Regions from separate parts of the Fusicatenibacter sp. genome, predicted to be linked through region 1. Evidence: riboswitches for the same ligand, from Rfam matches in the RefSeq annotation. Region 1 holds a riboswitch; the other holds the start of a gene.
The links. A riboswitch is a leader RNA that binds a small molecule or an ion and turns the genes downstream of it on or off. The one in region 1 is predicted to bind cobalamin.
Positions count from the first base shown of each region.

Region 2: another riboswitch for cobalamin. It lies ahead of ACY2VW_RS05485 (hypothetical protein); the one in region 1 lies ahead of ACY2VW_RS01300 (sirohydrochlorin cobaltochelatase).

Region 1 is NZ_CDRRUH010000002.1:109,927-118,919, reverse strand. Features, by position in the region: gene ACY2VW_RS01310 (ABC transporter ATP-binding protein/permease) at 1-848, shown strand, start outside; gene ACY2VW_RS01305 (amino acid ABC transporter ATP-binding/permease protein) at 848-2,575, shown strand; cobalamin riboswitch at 2,639-2,832, shown strand; gene ACY2VW_RS01300 (sirohydrochlorin cobaltochelatase) at 3,127-4,431, shown strand; gene ACY2VW_RS01295 (hypothetical protein) at 4,543-5,163, shown strand; gene ACY2VW_RS01290 (DUF2798 domain-containing protein) at 5,292-5,750, opposite strand; gene ACY2VW_RS01285 (TrmH family RNA methyltransferase) at 6,075-6,899, shown strand; gene ACY2VW_RS01280 (alpha-amylase family glycosyl hydrolase) at 7,081-8,625, shown strand; gene ACY2VW_RS01275 (HelD family protein) at 8,684-8,993, opposite strand, start outside.
Region 2 is NZ_CDRRUH010000016.1:1,737-10,729, forward strand. Features, by position in the region: gene ACY2VW_RS05460 (TrkH family potassium uptake protein) at 1-432, shown strand, start outside; gene ACY2VW_RS05465 (potassium channel family protein) at 448-1,104, shown strand; gene ACY2VW_RS05470 (TrmH family RNA methyltransferase) at 1,116-1,886, shown strand; gene ACY2VW_RS05475 (polysaccharide deacetylase) at 2,102-3,571, shown strand; gene ACY2VW_RS05480 (DUF885 domain-containing protein) at 3,662-5,428, opposite strand; cobalamin riboswitch at 5,548-5,761, shown strand; gene ACY2VW_RS05485 (hypothetical protein) at 5,769-5,981, shown strand; gene ACY2VW_RS05490 (hypothetical protein) at 6,041-8,993, shown strand, end outside.

The sequences.
Region 1 (8,993 bases):
TCGCGATGAACGGCATGGCAGCAAGTGACAAGATTTTCAAAATCCTTGATCTGCCGGAGTCAAAGACGGGCGATCAGACATTGCCGGACGGGCCTCTCGATGTCGTGTTGGAAGATGTGCATTTTTCCTATGAAGAAGACCGTGAAATCTTAAAAGGCATCGATCTTACACTCCCGGCGGGCAGTTTTGTATCGCTGGTCGGGGAATCGGGCTGCGGAAAGAGTACGATTGCAGGTATCCTAGCCGCAAAGAACCGCGGATATGCGGGAAAGATCACCCTGGGCGGCGTGCCGCTCTCGGAAGTCGCTGAGACGGATCTGATGAAGCACGTTGTTCTGGTCCGCCACAACAGTTACTTATTTAAAGGAACCGTAGAAGAGAACCTGCGCATGGCGAAACCGGATGCGACGAAGGAGGAGATGAAGGCGGTTCTGCAGAAAGTCAATCTGCTTGGATTCTTACAGACACAGAACGGTCTGCAGACAGAACTGCTCGAAAAAGCAGGAAACCTCTCCGGCGGCCAGTGCCAGCGTCTCGTGATTGCGCGGGCGCTGCTTCGGAGCGACAGTGCGGTGTATATCTTTGATGAGGCCGCATCGAATATTGATGTCGAGAGTGAAGAGCTGATCATGAATGTGATTCATGAACTCGCAAAGACGAAAACGGTATTGCTGATTTCCCACCGCCTTGCGAACGTCGTACAGTCAGATCAGATTTATTTCCTGAAAAACGGTACCATCTGCGAGCGTGGAACGCATGCGGAACTGATGGAACAGAACGGCGCATACCGTCATCTGTACGACAGCCAGATGGTACTGGAAAACTATGGAAAGGAGGGGAATGCATGATGAACGAGAAGAAAAATACAGCAAAACGCAGAAGCGCCCTCCGGATTATGGGAAGCCTGATCGGGCTGGTGAAGCCATTGCTTCATATTATGATGGCGGCAATTATTCTTGGAACAATGGGATATTTATGTGCGATCTTCCTGACGATTCTGGCAGGACAGGTCATCGTGCACGGCTTACTGACGGGCGCGGCAGGGGCGAGCCTTTCGGTGCAAAACATGTGGCTTGTACATACCCCGGTAAAAACGATACTCACGGTGATGATCGTGATCGCGGTGCTGCGCGGCATTCTGCATTATGCGGAGCAGTACTGCAACCACTTTATTGCTTTTAAACTGCTGGCGATCATCCGCCATAAAGTGTTTGCAGCTTTGCGGAAGCTCTGTCCGGCGAAGCTGGAAGGACGGGACAAGGGAAATCTGATTTCGATTATCACAACAGATATTGAGCTGCTGGAAGTGTTCTATGCCCATACGATTTCCCCGATTGCGATTGCAGCATTAACTTCTCTGATTATGGTATGCTTCATTGGAAGATACCATGTTCTGGCAGGGCTGCTTGCACTTGCGGCGTATCTGACGGTCGGCGTTGTGACCCCGATGTGGAACGGAAAGCGCGGAAGCCAGAAAGGAATGGAGTTCCGGACCGGCTTTGGCGAGCTGAACAGTTTCGTGCTGGATTCCCTGCGCGGCCTTGATGAGACGATCCAGTACGGACAGGGCGAAAAGCGGAAAGAGCAGATGTCGGAGCGGTCAAAAGAACTGGCTTCTGTGCAGGAAAACTTAAGCCGCATGGAAGGCTCCCAGCGGTCGGTCACCAACATGGTGATTCTTCTGGCATCGTTCGGCATGCTGGCGCTGACGATTTATCTCTACACGAAAGGTGAGATTGGATTTGAGGGAGTCCTGACCTGCACAATCGCGATGATGGGGTCCTTCGGCCCGGTCGTGGCGCTGTCCAGCCTGTCGAATAACCTGAATCAGACGCTGGCAAGCGGCGAGCGCGTGCTTTCCCTTCTCGAGGAAGCGCCGCTGGTGGAAGAAATTCCGGGAGATGTAGCATCGGATGATCATGCATTTGCGGGAGCTGAGGCACAGGATGTAACGTTTGCATACGAGGACGAGATCATTCTGGATCAGTATTCGCTGAAACTGGAACCGGGAAAAATCACCGGTATCCACGGCGCGAGCGGTTCCGGAAAATCGACGATCTTAAAACTTCTGATGCGCTTCTGGGATGTCCAGACGGGGCGCGTTTCCGTGGACGGAGCCGATGTCCGCAAAATCCCGACAAAGCATCTGCGCGATATGGAAAGCTACGTGACGCAGGAGACACACCTGTTCCACGATTCAATTGCGAACAACATCGCCATTGCAAAGTCCGGCGCGGCGCGGGAAGAAATTATGGAGGCAGCGAAGAAGGCGTCCATCCATGATTTCATCATGACACTGCCAAACGGCTACGACACAGAAGTCGGAGAACTCGGCGATACCCTGTCCGGCGGAGAAAAACAGCGGATCGGCATTGCGCGGGCGTTTCTGCATGACGCATCCATGATCCTGCTGGACGAGCCGACATCGAATCTTGATTCCTTAAATGAAGGAATTATTCTGAAATCCCTGAAAGAATCTGCAGAAGAGAAAACCATTGTGCTCGTATCGCACAGAGTGTCCACGATGAACGTCGCGGATGTGGTATATGAAATGGAAAATGGCCGGATTTCCTGATTTTACAGCACTTGACAGAGAAAAGACGATGTGCTACACTAACAGTCGTTAAAGAAAAGACAATTAAATATCGATGTGTAAGGTGTCGGACATACGTGTCCGGTGAAAAGGGAAGCAGGTGTGAATCCTGCACGAACTCGTCACCGTATTTTGCAAGCAGAGGAATGATCCACTGGGAAACCGGGAAGGAGACCGATGCGCTGGAGTCAAATCCTGAAGCAATGAGCCGGGAGACCTGCCTTTCGCAGTACAGGAACGTTACGTTCGTGCCACGAGGAACTGGCAGTACAAAACAGGAAAGCGGACATTTGCCCCACAGCGGGTGAAATGGTTTTCTTTGTGATGAAAATACTGGAAGCCCCTCGTTGAAAAACGAAAGGGCTTCTTTCTGTTTACGCGGGCAACGAGCCAAAGTCCGTGCTTGCACGAGACCTTAGCGACTGCCGCGATAACTTGAGAAACTCGCGGAGCGTGTTTCTCATAGTTTGAAATGTAAAACGTCCCCGATATTGGTTGTTGCAAAGATACCAGCAAATGGGAGGAAAACAAAAATGAAAAAGAAACTTGTAGTCGCTTTAATTTCAGCAGCTATGGTAACATCTATGCTCGGCGCATGCGGAAGCAGCAACACATCCAGCAGCAGCGCAGGCAGCACAGCAACAAGCAGCGTAAGTGCATCTTCCGCATCTGAGAAAGACACCACAGCAGCAAGCAGCAGCGTAAGCGCATCTTCTGCATCTGAAGAGGTATCCGCAGACGCAGACCAGGAGGCAGCAGATAAAGTGGCAGATCTGATTGATGCAATCTATGTACAGGAAAGAAATGAGAACACCGATGAGCAGTGTGCAGCAGCAAAAGAGGCATGGGATGCCCTGACCGACGCACAGAAAGAACTCGTAGAAGGCGAGAACGCAGATCCGGATTACTTCGGAAGAGATACTGGAGATGCTTCCAAGGATGATCCGTTAAACGGAGACGAAATCGGCGAGAACGAGCTTCTGGTTGTAAGCTTTGGTACTTCCTTCAACGACAGCCGTGCTGAGGATATCGGAGGAATCGAGAAAGCTCTGCAGACCGCATATCCGGACTGGTCCGTAAGACGTGCATTCACCGCACAGATCATCATCAACCATGTACAGGCCCGTGATGACGAGAAGATCGACAACATGGATCAGGCACTCGAGAGAGCCGTAAACAATGGTGTTAAGAATCTGATCATACAGCCGACTCATCTGATGCACGGTGCTGAGTACGATGAGCTGAAAGAAGCTGTTGATAACTACAAAGATAAATTCGAGTCCGTAACGATCGCAGAGCCGCTGCTTGGCGAGGTTGGAGACGACGCTACTGTTATCAACGATGACAAAAAGGCAGTTGCAGAAGCAATCACTGCACAGGCAGTAGAGAGCTCTTCCTATGACAGCCTGGATGCAGCAGAAGCAGACGGCACTGCATTCGTATTCATGGGACATGGTACTTCCCACACTGCAAAAATAAGCTACAGCCAGATGCAGACACAGATGAATGAGCTTGGATACAAGAATGTCTTCATCGGAACGGTTGAGGGTGAGCCGGAAGAGACTTCCTGTGAGAACGTGATCGAGGCAGTAAAAGCAGCTGGATACAAGAAAGTTGTTCTTCGCCCGCTGATGGTTGTTGCCGGTGACCATGCGAACAACGATATGGCAGGCGATGATGACGATTCCTGGAAGAGCCAGTTTGAGGCATCTGGTGCATTCGATGAGATCGACACTCAGATTGAAGGTCTTGGAAGAATCGACGCCATCGAGCAGCTGTATGTACAGCACACCCAGGCAGCTATGGACGGCAACGGCGTTCAGGACGATGCTGAATAATTAGGGGTTGTATTCTGTACATAAAATAGAGTAAAATAAGATCCGGCAGTACGGCTGAAGAGACTCAGTGTGCTGCCGGATTTTAAAGGTTATATCAGGAGGAATTTTATTATGAGAAAAAAGTTAGCAGTTCTTTTTCTTGGAGCAGCACTGACCGTATCGATGCTCGGCGCATGCGGCGGAAATGATGCATCGTCATCATCTTCTTCTGCATCGGCAGTATCCACATCTTCCGTATCGGCATCTTCCTCATCCGTACAGGACGAGTCCCAGACCGAGGCGGAGAGCAGCACATCGACATCCTCTTCCTCTGCTGAGAGCACTTCCGCAGAATCGACAGCGGACGAGAACGGCGAGGCAGAGCTGGCAGACGGTGTTTATACAGCAGAGTTTAAGACAGACAGCAATATGTTCCATGTCAACGAGGCAAAGGATGGAAAAGGTGTTCTGACTGTAAAAGACGGTAAAATGACGATTCATGTGAGCCTGGCATCTACTCATATTGTTAATCTGTTTGTAGGAATTGCAGCAGAGGCACAGGAAGATGGAGCAGAACTTCTGGAGCCGACCACAGACGAGGTAACGTATTCCGATGGTACAACAGAGGAAGTATACGGCTTCGATATCCCAGTACCGGCCATCGACGAGGACTTTCAGGTTGCGCTGATCGGAACAAAAGGAAAATGGTATGATCACGTAGTAAGTGTTACCAATCCGGTACCGCAGGAGTAATCTTAAGGGAAAAGAAAAAAGATATCCACAAAAGGCGGACTTCTTTGCACCCTCTATCCACAGAAATTGTGGAAAGTAAGGGAAAAAGAGGTCCGCCTTTGTGGATATCTTATTTTTTATTATCCTATTTATTTTTCCGGAAACATTCTGCGGAACAGAAAACGAATGAATGGTCCGCAGTACATGAGCTGCCAGAAGAAAGCAACCGGGAAGTTTAAGAAGGTGGTCTGGAACCAGACAGCGATAAATTCCTTTCCGGCATTTTTAAACAGAAGCGTTGCAATAAAACTCATAATCGGGCACATAATGATAATAATCATAATGGAAATGGCCAGTGTGATCACGATCGGACGGTCCTGCGGTGTTACCATGCAAAAGGCCAGTTTGTGAGCCAGATTGTCCACGAGGAAAAATTCGAGGATAAAAGCGGCCGGCCACATGATCATCATTTCGTGGAAGGCCATCAGAAAGACCTGATTCGTCATTCCGCCGATGTTCATGGAAATGTTATAACAGATCATGGCGTAGACCATCAGAAAGGACATCATGAGGGTGAATACAACGTTTTGAAATTTTGTTTTTGGCATCGATTGTTCTCCTTTTCTTTGCGTTTTTTGAAAAATGGGCGCAAAAAAGACACATGTGTTGTTCGTTAACCAAGCAATGCACTTGTGCCGTTTCCAATCTGATACCAATCTTTTCTGCAATTTGTAATTTTGAACCGTTGATTATTATACATGCCCGGGCGGCGTTTGGCAAGAGAAAATTAAAAATTTTTCAAAAAGACAGATAAATAAGAAAATTTGACAGCACGGGTGAACGAGGTGGGAAAAGAATGGATTGCGGAATGGGAGCAGGGTTGTTACAATAGAAGAACAGACGAAAATCAGGATAAAAAGGAAAGTAATACTATGTCAGAGATCAGAAAAATCGAAAACTTTGCGGCGCCGGAACTCGACGTGTATGCGCGCCTTTCGGAACCGCAGTTATTACACTATTATGAGCCGCAGCCAGGCCTCTTTCTCGCAGAGAGTCCGCGTGTCATCGAGCGCGCACTGGATGCCGGTTATGAACCGGTTTCATTCCTTGCCGGAAGCGCAGAGCTTGCCGCAAACGGAGCACTCTTTGCGCGTTACCCGGACGCGCCGGTCTATACGGCGGAGACAAAAGTGCTGGAACAGCTGACAGGCTTTGCCCTCACGCGCGGCATGCTCTGCGCGATGCACCGCCGTCCGCTTTCCACAATGGAGGAAATCTGCCGGAACGCCCGCCGCGTGGCGATTCTGGAAAATGTCGTGAACCCGACGAATGTCGGCGCAATTTTCCGTTCCGCCGCCGCACTTGGCATCGATGCCGTGCTTCTTACATCCGGCTGCAGCAATCCGCTGTACCGCCGTGCCATCCGCGTGAGCATGGGAAATGTCTTTCAGGTCCCGTGGACCGTGCTGCCAGGCGGCAGTTACTGGCCGGAGCAGGGAATTGCTGCACTGCAGGAACTTGGATTTTATACCGTTGCGATGGCATTAAAAGAAGACTCCGTTCCGATGGATGATCCGTCGTTAAAAACGCATGAAAAGCTCGCCATTCTGCTCGGAACCGAGGGTGACGGACTGGCAAGTGATACGATCGCTGAAACAGATGCAACCGTGCTGATTCCGATGACACACGGTGTGGATTCACTGAACGTCGCTGCGGCGAGCGCTGTCGCATTCTGGGAGCTGGCGGGAAGAAGATAAAGATGTTCCGTTGGTACCGGAGATGAATTATGCAGAAGCATTGAGCTGGAAAAAGGAGGAAAACGAATGAAATAGGAAATTACTGGTATTTTGGCAGATACAGTAGTAATATATCATATGGAAATACTTGCTGCAACGACGAAAACACAGCAGAAATAAGAGCGAAAGAGGGAAAGAAAAAATGTCAAAATGGTTAGATAACGCAGTATTTTATGAGATTTACCCGCAGTCCTTCAACGACACCAACGCCGACGGAATCGGAGATTTCCAGGGTATCATTGAAAAATTAGACTACATCAGGGAGCTGGGCTGCAACGCCATCTGGATCAACCCGTGCTTCCTGTCCCCATTCGGTGATGCAGGATACGATGTCGCAGATTACTGCCGCGTTGCACTGCGCTACGGAACGAATGAGGATCTGAAGAGAGTTTTCGAAGAGGCACACAAACGTGACATGCACGTCCTGCTCGACCTGGTTCCGGGCCACACATCCGTTGAGCATCCATGGTTCAAAGAATCCATGAAAGCTGACCGCAATGAATTTACAGACCGCTACGTATGGACCAATAACGTATGGGAAGCACCGGAAGGAATGGGAAGCCTGCGCGGCATTTCCGAGCGTGACGGCGCCTGCGCCATCAACTTCTTCTCCAACCAGCCGGCCCTGAACTACGGCTTTTATCAGCCGGACCCGGAAAAACCGTGGCAGCAGTCCTTTGACGATGAGGGACCGCAGGCAACGCTGGCAGCGATGGAAGATGTCATGAGATTCTGGCTGAACATGGGCTGCGACGGCTTCCGTGTCGATATGGCGGGCTCCCTGGTAAAGAACGATCAGGAAGGCAAAGGAACCATCCGCCTGTGGCAGCAGGTACGGAAATTCCTCGACGCCGAGTTCCCGGATGCAGCCATGGTATCCGAGTGGGGCGAGCCGGACAAATCCTTACAGGGCGGCTTCCACATGGACTTCCTGCTTCACTTTGGACCGTCCCATTACAACGATCTGTTCCGCTGCGACGAGCCGTTCTTCTCCAAACGCGGAAAAGGAGATATCTCTGAGTTTGTAGAGACCTACAAAACCAACTACAATAAGACCGCACAGAAAGGCCTGATCTGCATCCCGTCCGGAAACCATGATATGGACCGTCTGGCACGCCGTCTGCAGGGGGATGAGCTGAAAATTGCTTTCGCTTTCCTTCTTTCCATGCCAGGTGCGCCGTTCATCTACTACGGTGATGAAATCGGTATGCGCTACGTCGAAGGCCTGAAATCCGTTGAGGGCGGCTACAACCGCACCGGTTCCCGTTCTCCAATGCAGTGGGATGACAGCACCAACGCAGGATTCTCCAGCGCACCGGCCAGCGACCTCTACATCACCATGGACCCGGGCAAGGACCGTCCGACCGCCAAAGCACAGATGGCCGATCCGGATTCCCTGTACCACGAAGTTAAAAAACTCATCCAGATCCGCCAGAGCAGCAAAGCACTCTTAAGCCGCGGAACCATCGAGTTCGTTTATGCAGAGAAAAACCAGTATCCGCTGGCATACGTCCGTGAGGCTGAGGGTGAAAAAGTCCTCGTCATCATCAACCCATCCGACAAAGAGCAGTCCTTCCCGTACAGTGCAGAGCTGAAGGATGTCCTCTACACGATCGGAGGAAAAGCAGAATCCAAAGACGGAACCATCACCATCCCGGCACAGTCCGCAGGATTCTATCATATCTGATCGAAATTAAAAATGACAGGGAGATCCAATCGAATTTTTTCGGAGGATCTCCCTGTTTTTAGATATGATACACTCTCAGCTCATGCAATGCCCTGGTCGCTGCAATATACTGCGCCTGCATCATCATCTCCCGTTTCTCGTCCTTCGGGAAAATCGAGAACACCTGATCAAACTCCAGCCCTTTCGCCAGATAAAATGTGGTAACCGTCAGTCCTTTCTTAAAACTGGAGCTGTCACGGTTCAGCCAGGAAAGCCGCTTCTCACAGTCAAAATCTTTTTCCGCCAGAATCTCCCGCAAAATCAAATAAGCCCGTTCCGCCGTCTTCTCATCCGGTACAATCACCGCCGCCGTCTCATACGTTTTCTCC
Region 2 (8,993 bases), on a different contig from region 1:
TCTCCGATGGGAACGGCGGGCGGTGTCAAGACGACGACTGTTGCGATTCTGCTCGTGGTCGTCGCATCCTACATCCGCGGCGATTCCGACACTGTGGTCTGGGGACGGAAGGTCATGGAAGAAAATATCCGCACCGCGATCGTTATTTTCTTCTTCGCACTGACGATGGCATTCACCGCGACGGTGCTTCTGATCTCTGTCACCGGAAGTCCTCTGCTGGACTGCCTGTATGAGATCGTTTCCGCTGTGGCAACCGTGGGACTGACGCGGTCGCTTACGCCGACCCTTCCGGCGGCGGGAAAAATCATCGTAATTCTGGTCATGTTCATGGGACGTCTTGGACCGGTTACGCTGGCCATTGCACTGCGGCGGAAAAGCGGAAGAAAAGATGTGGATATCCAGCGCCCGGAACAGCGGGTGCTGATTGGATAAAAGAGGAGAAAAAACATGAGTAAACAATACGCAGTCATCGGACTTGGAAAATTCGGCTTCGCCGTGGCAACGACGCTGGCACAGGCAGGAAAAGAAGTGCTTGCGGTCGATAAAGACCCGGAGCTGGTACAGGAGATCGCCGATCTCGTCACATATGCGGCACGCGCAGACATTACCGACAGCCGTGTCTTTGCATCGCTTGGCATCAGCAACATGGATGTGGTGATCGTCGGTATTGCCGAAAATATGGAGTCGAGTATCCTTGCCACCCTGCAGGCAAAAGAGGCGGGCGTGCCGCTCGTCATCGCCAAGGGCATGAATCCGATGCATGCCAATATTTTGAAAAAAGTCGGCGCGGACCGCGTCGTGATGGCGGAGAGTGAGACGGGCATCCGCCTCGGAAAAAGCCTGATTTCCGGCGGCTTCCAGGACTTCTTCATGCTGTCGGATTCGTTCTCCATGGTAGAACTTCCCGTGCCGGAAGCGTGGACGGGGCATAACCTCGAGGAGCTGGATCTGCGGAAGAAATACGGTATCAACGTGATTGCCGTCAAGGACGGGGACAACATCCGTGTCACGGTCAATCCGAAGACGCTGCTTCGCGCAGAGGAAGTGCTGATTCTGGTCGGTGAAAACAAAGAACTTGCCAAATTGATGAAAAACAGGAAATGAGGGAACCATTCATGATTACAAGCAGCAGCAATGCACAGGTAAAAAACATTATTGCGCTGAATAAAAAAGCAAAAGAACGCCGGGAGCAGGACGTTTTCGTGGCAGAGGGCTGGAAAATGTTTCAGGAAGCGCCGCGGGAATGGCTGAAAAAAGTATATATGTCTGAGAGCGGCAGCAAAACGCATGAAATGCCGTCCGACGGGACAGAATACGAAGTAGTGGACGACCGCGTGTTCCAGTCCATGTGCGACACGAAGACGCCGCAGGGTGTTTTAAGTGTGATCCGCATGCCGCATTACACCGAAGAGGAGGTGCTGGACAACGGAAAGACACCGCTGTTGATGGTACTTGAGGATCTGCAGGACCCTGGAAATGTCGGAACAATCATCCGCACCGCAGAGGGCGCAGGAGTCACCGGCATCATCATGAGCCGCGGTACCGCGGATATCTTCAATCCGAAAACGATCCGCTCGACGATGGGCTCGATCTACCGTATGCCGTTTCTGATCGTCGACGATGCGGTCGGATTTGTAAAAGGCTTAAAAGCGCGGAAGATCTGTACGTACGCGGCACATCTGCACGGCGTGCATTCCTACCGCGAGGAGGATTACACAAAAGGAACGGCATTCCTGATCGGAAATGAGGGAAACGGCCTGACCGACGCAATGGCAGAGGCTGCCGAGTGCCTGATCCGTATTCCGATGGAAGGAAAAGTGGAGTCGTTAAACGCGGCGATTGCATCCGCCGTTCTCATGTATGAGGCACACGGCCAGCGCGCATAAAAGAAAGAGCGGTACCGGTTTTCTTACATTTCTCTTAACCTGTGGGAATCCACTCGACAGAACCGGTATTTTGAGCTAAAATAAAAAGAACAGAATCCGGGCTGAATTTCTGTCAGTCCGGTAAAACTGTAATATTTGCCAGAAAAACAAGTTACAGTTACAGTTTGCAGGGAACCTGTGAACTGTAACAAAAGCTGTTTTGGGAGGAAGGAAAAATGAGTGAGAAAAAAAACATCAGCAAAAAGGAGCTCCGAAGAAGAAAGCGGAAGCGTGCGCTGATGATCAAAACAGGAATTCTATGTGTTCTGCTTGTCATCCTCGGCATTGGAATCTGGGCTTTGGCCGGAGGAACAGAAAAAATCCAGCAGAAAGCACAGGAAAAAGAGGATCAGAAAACAGCAGAGGTGGACGGTTCCGTATCGTCGGACAGCACGGGAAGTGCTGAAGCGCCGACAACGAAAGCACAGATTATGGCGGAAGCCGATGCACTTGCGCAGACATACGATTACGATGGAGCCATTGAAAAGCTCCAGAGCGTAGAGGGCGCAGCGACCGACGCGGATATCATCACAAAAGTAGCAGAGTACACCAGTACGAGAGATGCCTGTGTGCGCGTCAACATCAACGAAGTAACCCACATTTTCTATCATTCTCTTGTAGTCGATCCGCAGAAAGCGTTCTATCAGGACAACGCACAGACCGCAGGCTTCTGCCAGTGGATGACCACCGTGGATGAGTTCAACGCGATCACCCAGCAGATGTACGACAGAGGATATGTCATGGTTTCGATCAACGATCTCGTGAAAAAGACCGTAGATGATGACGGAACCGTTCATTACGAGGAAGGGGACATTTACCTGCCGGAGGGCAAGAAAGCATTCGTTCTTTCTCTGGATGACCTTTCCTATTACCACTCTTACGACGGACGCGGCATTGCCAGCAAGATGGTAGTCGGCGACGACGGAAAACCGACCTGCGAATACATTCAGGATGACGGAACTGTTGTGACCGGTGCTTACGACTGCATCCCGCTGATGGATCAGTTTATCGAAGCGCATCCGGATGCCGTATACCACAATGCGCGCGGAACCGTAGCACTGACCGGCTACGATGGAATCCTCGGATACCGCACCGACGGTGATTACAAGACGAGAGAAAATCTGACGGATGATCAGGTAGCATGGCTTGATGCACACCCGGATTTCGACTGGGATAAAGAGTGCGAGGAGGCGAAAAAAGTAGCCGATGCGATCAAAGCAGACGGCTGGACATTCGCAAGCCATACCTGGGGCCATATCCGTGTCGGCGACAAACCGATCGAGGCGATCCAGGCAGATACCGAGAAATGGCTGACGTATGTTGCACCGCTCATCGGCGGAAGCGATATCATCATCTTTGCACATGGACAGGATCTTTCCGACTGGCACGATTACACGATGGACAATGAGAAGTTTGCTTACTTAAAGAGTCAGGGCTTCAACATCTACTGCAACGTAGATTCCACCCAGTATTTCGTTCAGGTAAGAGACAATTACCTGCGTATGGGACGAAGAAACCTGGATGGATACCGTCTGTACCAGAACCTCTACGGAGGCGGCGAGGACAGAACAAGCGATCTGTTTGATTCTGCCTCTGTTATTGATCCGCAGCGGCCGACAGATCCATCTCTTTACAATTTAGGTTAAAGAATTTTGAAAATGAAAAAGATCTCACAGAACTTTCTATTATTTATAGAAGAAAGTCTGTGGGATCTTTTTTTCAGCAGGGCGAACCGTTTACAGATATTTTTCTATGAGCGGAAACGGCAGAGGCCCGAGACGGAGCAGTTTTTCATGGAAACCGATCAATGAGAATGAGTCACCTTCCTGTTCCTGCACTTCCGAGAGGAGCTGCGAAAACGAGAGCGATCCGACACAGTATTTCAGATAGTTCGCCGGTGTCTCGAGAATATACTGATATAAAGAGGCAGCAGCCGACGCATCCGTGATGCCGAACTGCGCCAGAAAGGCTGACGCATCCGGGAGGAGCCATCCCTGGCTGTGGATGCCGAGATCCAGCAGCGAGCAGAGGGTAAGATGCACTGAGCGGTTCAGATACCAGAGACGGCAGAGCGCCTGCGTGTTCGCATCGAGATTACGTGCGGCGTAGCGGCAGGCATACGATTCAACGTAGGTTGCCCATCCTTCCACATAACCCGACGGCGCGTAGAGATGGCGGATCAGAAGCGGGTCGGAGCGCGAGAACGAGACGGTCTGGTACAGATGGCCGGGAAAGCCCTCGTGGGCAAGTGTGGAATACAGCTCGATGCCGGTCATCTCATCCGCGGGATTCAGGTAAATGGAGTTGGGTGAATTGACATCGGCGGGCGGTGTGAGATAAAAGGCGGGGCTTAAAAAATCCTTGAGGGAGTCATCCACGGTCTTTACTTCATATGAAATATCCGAAAGAACGGGAAAATCCTCGGAAATAGCATTTTGGAGATCGGCAAGCATTTCCTCCGGCGTGGAGAACGGCAGCACGAGCGCCTGCCCGGAGAGGGAGAGCGACGGATTCTGATCGAGAATGATCTGCATTTCGGCACACTGGTCCGCAAGCTGCTGCGTTAAAAGGCGGGTCAGCTCCTCCGGTGAAGCGTCAACACCGACGCGGCTGCGGAGAAGATACGCATAGTAGGAAAGTCCGCCTTCCTGCCGGGAAAGACCGCCGGCGTTCTGCGTTCCTTTGCCGCGGAGTGAAGAAAGCGCATCGGAAAGAGAGCGGTAGGCGGGAAAAACACAGGAGGTAAGGAGTTTTTCATGCGTCTGCAGACAGAGATTCCTTTCCGCCGCAGAAAACAGTGAAGACGCCAGCAGTTTATTCTGAAAAACGGTGTGGAGCAGATGGCTTTCCGGTGTATCCGCGTCGGCGAGAAAAGCACTGCACTGGCGGATAATGCCATCGACCGCAAGGTCATTCTGAAACACGCCCTGCCGGGATTTTTCCTGCTCAAGTGCGATGAGGTCGGAGAAATAGCGCGGGAGGTCCTGCAGAAGATGGAGGTAGTCGGCGACATCCTGCTGTGTGCGGAACGGGTACTCCGCGAGCAGAATGGGAAGCTGTGCCTGAATTCCGAGCGACGGACCGAGCGGTTCCGCAAGAAGGCTGGTGCTGCCCGGCATTTTCTCACAGTCCAGCTCGTAGAGCAGAAGATCGAGCGTAATCTGATTTTCCCGGGAGAGGCGGTTTCGATGAAAGGATGTGAGCGTCGTTTCCACACTCTGCAGCACGGCATCATACGAGGTGCGGTCAGGGATAGAAACCGTGCCGAACGAGGCGGTGCCGGGGGCAATTCCGCGGGAAGCCGGATCGGCGAGGGTATAGTGGAGCGTGATGGCAGAAGAGGTTACCTCGGAGTGGAACCGTTCCTCCACATACGCGGAAAACCGGCGGTTCTCACCAGGGGAAAAGAACGGGGAAAAATACCAGAACAGCAGGGCGAAAAGAAGTCCGCCGCACAGAAGCAGAGGGAACAGGATGCGGCGGTGCAGAGAAGCTGGTTTCATAGAATAGGCTCCGGTGCGGACAGTTATCATAAAGTATGTAAAAAATGCTGATTTTATGCGCTTTTTCCGTGGTCTTTCATTTGACTTTCCAAAACGGCTTTGCTATAATCAGAAACGAACGAAATAAGGGACTTTTCAGTGCTGAGCGGATTTGAAAAGATTAAAAACAGAATCCGCGAAGGTAAAAGGAAATCAGGTGGAAATCCTGAGCGATCCGGTCACTGTAAGCAGGGAGTGTTAGCTGCAGAAATGCCATTGTGCGGAATGCATGAGAAGGCGCGGCTGCCGTGAAGATCTGCGAGTCAGGAAACCTGCTGGAAAGGTTAGTGAATCGCTTCCGATGAAAGCATATATTCATGGAAAGATGTACGAAGTAAAATCGGACATCTGCTTTTTTGTCGCCATGCGTCCGAAAGAGAGCTCCGGTGGAGAAACTCTTTTGCAGAAAAAGCAGATGTCTGTTTGTCTTTTCGCAGAAAAAATGTGTCCTCAAAAACAAGATTACTTGCAGGGAGACATCATTGACGGGGACAGGCACCGCCCAGCTGCCTGAAAAAGTCAGACGGAATCCGGAGCAGATGCACGAAGGATATCCGAAGAAAAGGAGAAGTTATGAAAGGAAATTCAAGCAAATTTCTGGCACTGCTGCTGTCGGCGTCCATGATCATGAGCCCGACTGCCAGCGTATTAGCAGATACGCAGGAAAAAGCAGCACAGACAGAAAGCAGCGCAGCCGCAGAGGAAGCGCCGCAGAGCGAAGAAACAGCAGAGACGGCAGAACCGGAAACAACACCGGCAGAAACCGAGAGCAGTGAAAGCACTGCAGAGACTCCGGCAGAAGAGCCGACAGAAACACCGGCCGCGCCTGCAGAGGATCAGACACCGGCAGGATCTGACGAGACCGGGACACCATCCGCAGATGAGGATGCTTCGGAAGATACTGCAGAGGACACTGCAAAAGACGGTGAAGAGACTGCCGATACCACAGAAAAAGAGCCGGAAGCAGCAGATGAGACTTCCCAGGATGCTGAAAAAGAAACACCGGCAAAAGAAGAAACCAAAGATGCTGTAAAAGAGAATACCAGTCCGGCGGCAGAACAGCCGAAAACGGAAGTAAAAGAAACGACCAAAAATGAGGCATCCAATACAGCCGAGAAGAAAGAAACAAAAGCAGCGGAAGAAGCAAAACCGGCAGATGGTGAGTATGAGACTTCTGCAGAAGCAACCGGAAGCATGTTCAGTGTGATTTCTTCCAGACTCATCGTAAAAGATGGAAAACTGAAAGCATCCATTCTGCTGAGTGGAACCGGCTATGATTACCTGTATATGGGAACAGCAGCAGAAGCTGCTGCAGCAGATGAAAAGAGCTGGATTGCTCCGACAGGAAGCGAAACCTATACGGATACGAAGACCGGTGCAGAAAAGACCGGATATCGTTTTGAAATTCCAGTGGAAGAGCTTGACAAACAGATGGATGTTGCCGTCCGCTCAGCCAAGAAAAAAACATGGGCTGATAAAACTGTTACGATCCACAGCACCGATGCAATCCCGACGGTAACACCGGAACCAACCGAGACTCCAAGCGAAAATCCCGGTGAGGATTCCTCGAATAAGCCAGCCAGTGTAGAAGCACCGGTTACCAAAGAGGACGGCAGCGTATTCAAAATGTTCGTCATCTCCGAGGCAACAATGATCAACAAGGGCGATAAACTCGTTCTTACACTGAAAACAAACAACGTATCATTTGATAAACTGTATCTTGGAAAGAACGATGACCTTGCAAAAACACCGGCTATCCAGGGAATGCAGGAAGCAAACGGCGGTTATTCCTTTGCATTTGAAGTAGATGCGGACAAAGCCGGCACAACCGTTCCGATCGTTCTTGGAAAGCCAGATGGAACCTGGTACACCAAACAGCAGCTTTATCTTGCAGTTCCGGGTAAAACACCGGAAGTAACTCCGACACCGGAGCCGACCGAGACTCCGGTCCCGACTGCAGCCCCGACTCCGATTGAGACTCCGGCTCCAACCGCAACTCCAACTCCGGAACCGGCGAAAGTAGAAAACGGTATCTACGGCGGAACCGCGGAGACCGGCGCAGCTATGTTCAAAGTAGTCGGCGTAGAGCTGACCGTAAAAGACGGCGACATGAAAGCACGCATCACGTTAAGTGGTGTTGCCTACGATTATCTGTACATGGGAACACCGGAAGAGGCAGCTGCCGCAGACAAGAGTGCATGGATTGCAGGCGTCGGCACCGTTGATTACACAACAGCAGACGGCGAGACGAAAACAGGAATGCAGTATGATATTCCGGTAGCAGCACTCGATCAGGCACTTGTTGTTTCTTCCCATTCTGCAAAACAGGATAAATGGTATGCAAGAACCATTACCATCGCATCTTCCAGCCTGAAAAAGACCGCAGATCTTCCGGCAGATGAGACCAATAAAGTAGCAGATGGTATTTACAGTGCAGAGGCAACAACTAATGCAGCAATGTTCAAGGTAGTCGGCGTAAAACTGACCGCGAAAAACGGAAAAATGACAGCAGTTATCACCTTAAGCGGAAGCGGCTATGATTATCTGTATATGGGAACCAGAAAAGATGCGGCAGCAGAGAGCGGCGCATGGATCGCTTCCACCGGAAAAGTGGACTACACCTTAGACGGTGAAACCAAAACCGGAATGCAGTTTGAAATCCCGGTAGAGGCACTGGATCAGGAACTTGCTGTAGCAGCTCATGCAGTAAAGAGCGGCAAATGGTACGACAGAGCCATCACGATTGCATCTTCCAGCCTGAAAAAGACCGGAGACCTTCCGTCGGATGACAACAAGGGCGATACTCCGAAACCAACCCTCGTTCCGACCAAGACCCCAACCGTATCTCCATCTGAGACACCGGTTGTAAAACCGACCAGCACCCCGACTCCGGCACCGACCCAGAAACCGGCCGATACCAAACCGGAGCAGGAATCCAAATATGAGTCTGATTTAAGTGGCGGCACATCCAAAGTAGACAGTGCAACCACACTGGCAGACGGCGTTTACACCCCAGACGGCTTTTCCTTCTCGGGCGGTACCGGAAAGGTAAGCATCTCCTGCAGCAAGATCACCGTAACAAACGGACAGGCGTATGCAACCATCGCTTTTAGCAGTCCGTATTACGGATATGTAAAAGCAAACGGAAACAAATATATGGCAAATGTCAGCGGCGGAAGCAGCATCTTCACCATTCCGGTTGAGCTGAATAAGAACAATACCATCATCGGTATGACCACCAGAATGTCCGTTGCCCATGAGATTTCCTACAACATCTTCATCTCCCTGGCAGCAGCAAAGAAGGGCGGCAGCACTTCTTCCAGCACAGGATTTGTAAAAGCAGACGGAACAACCTCCACGATCAGCACCGATAACTCCAGGCTGGATACCACCGCTCCGGAGATCATGGGACTGGAATACAAAGCAGAGACAAAACTTGCTTACGCAGAGTACTTCAAGATGTATCATTACGACGAAGGCATCACCCTGCTGGAGATCGATATGACAAAAGATACCGAGCGTGATC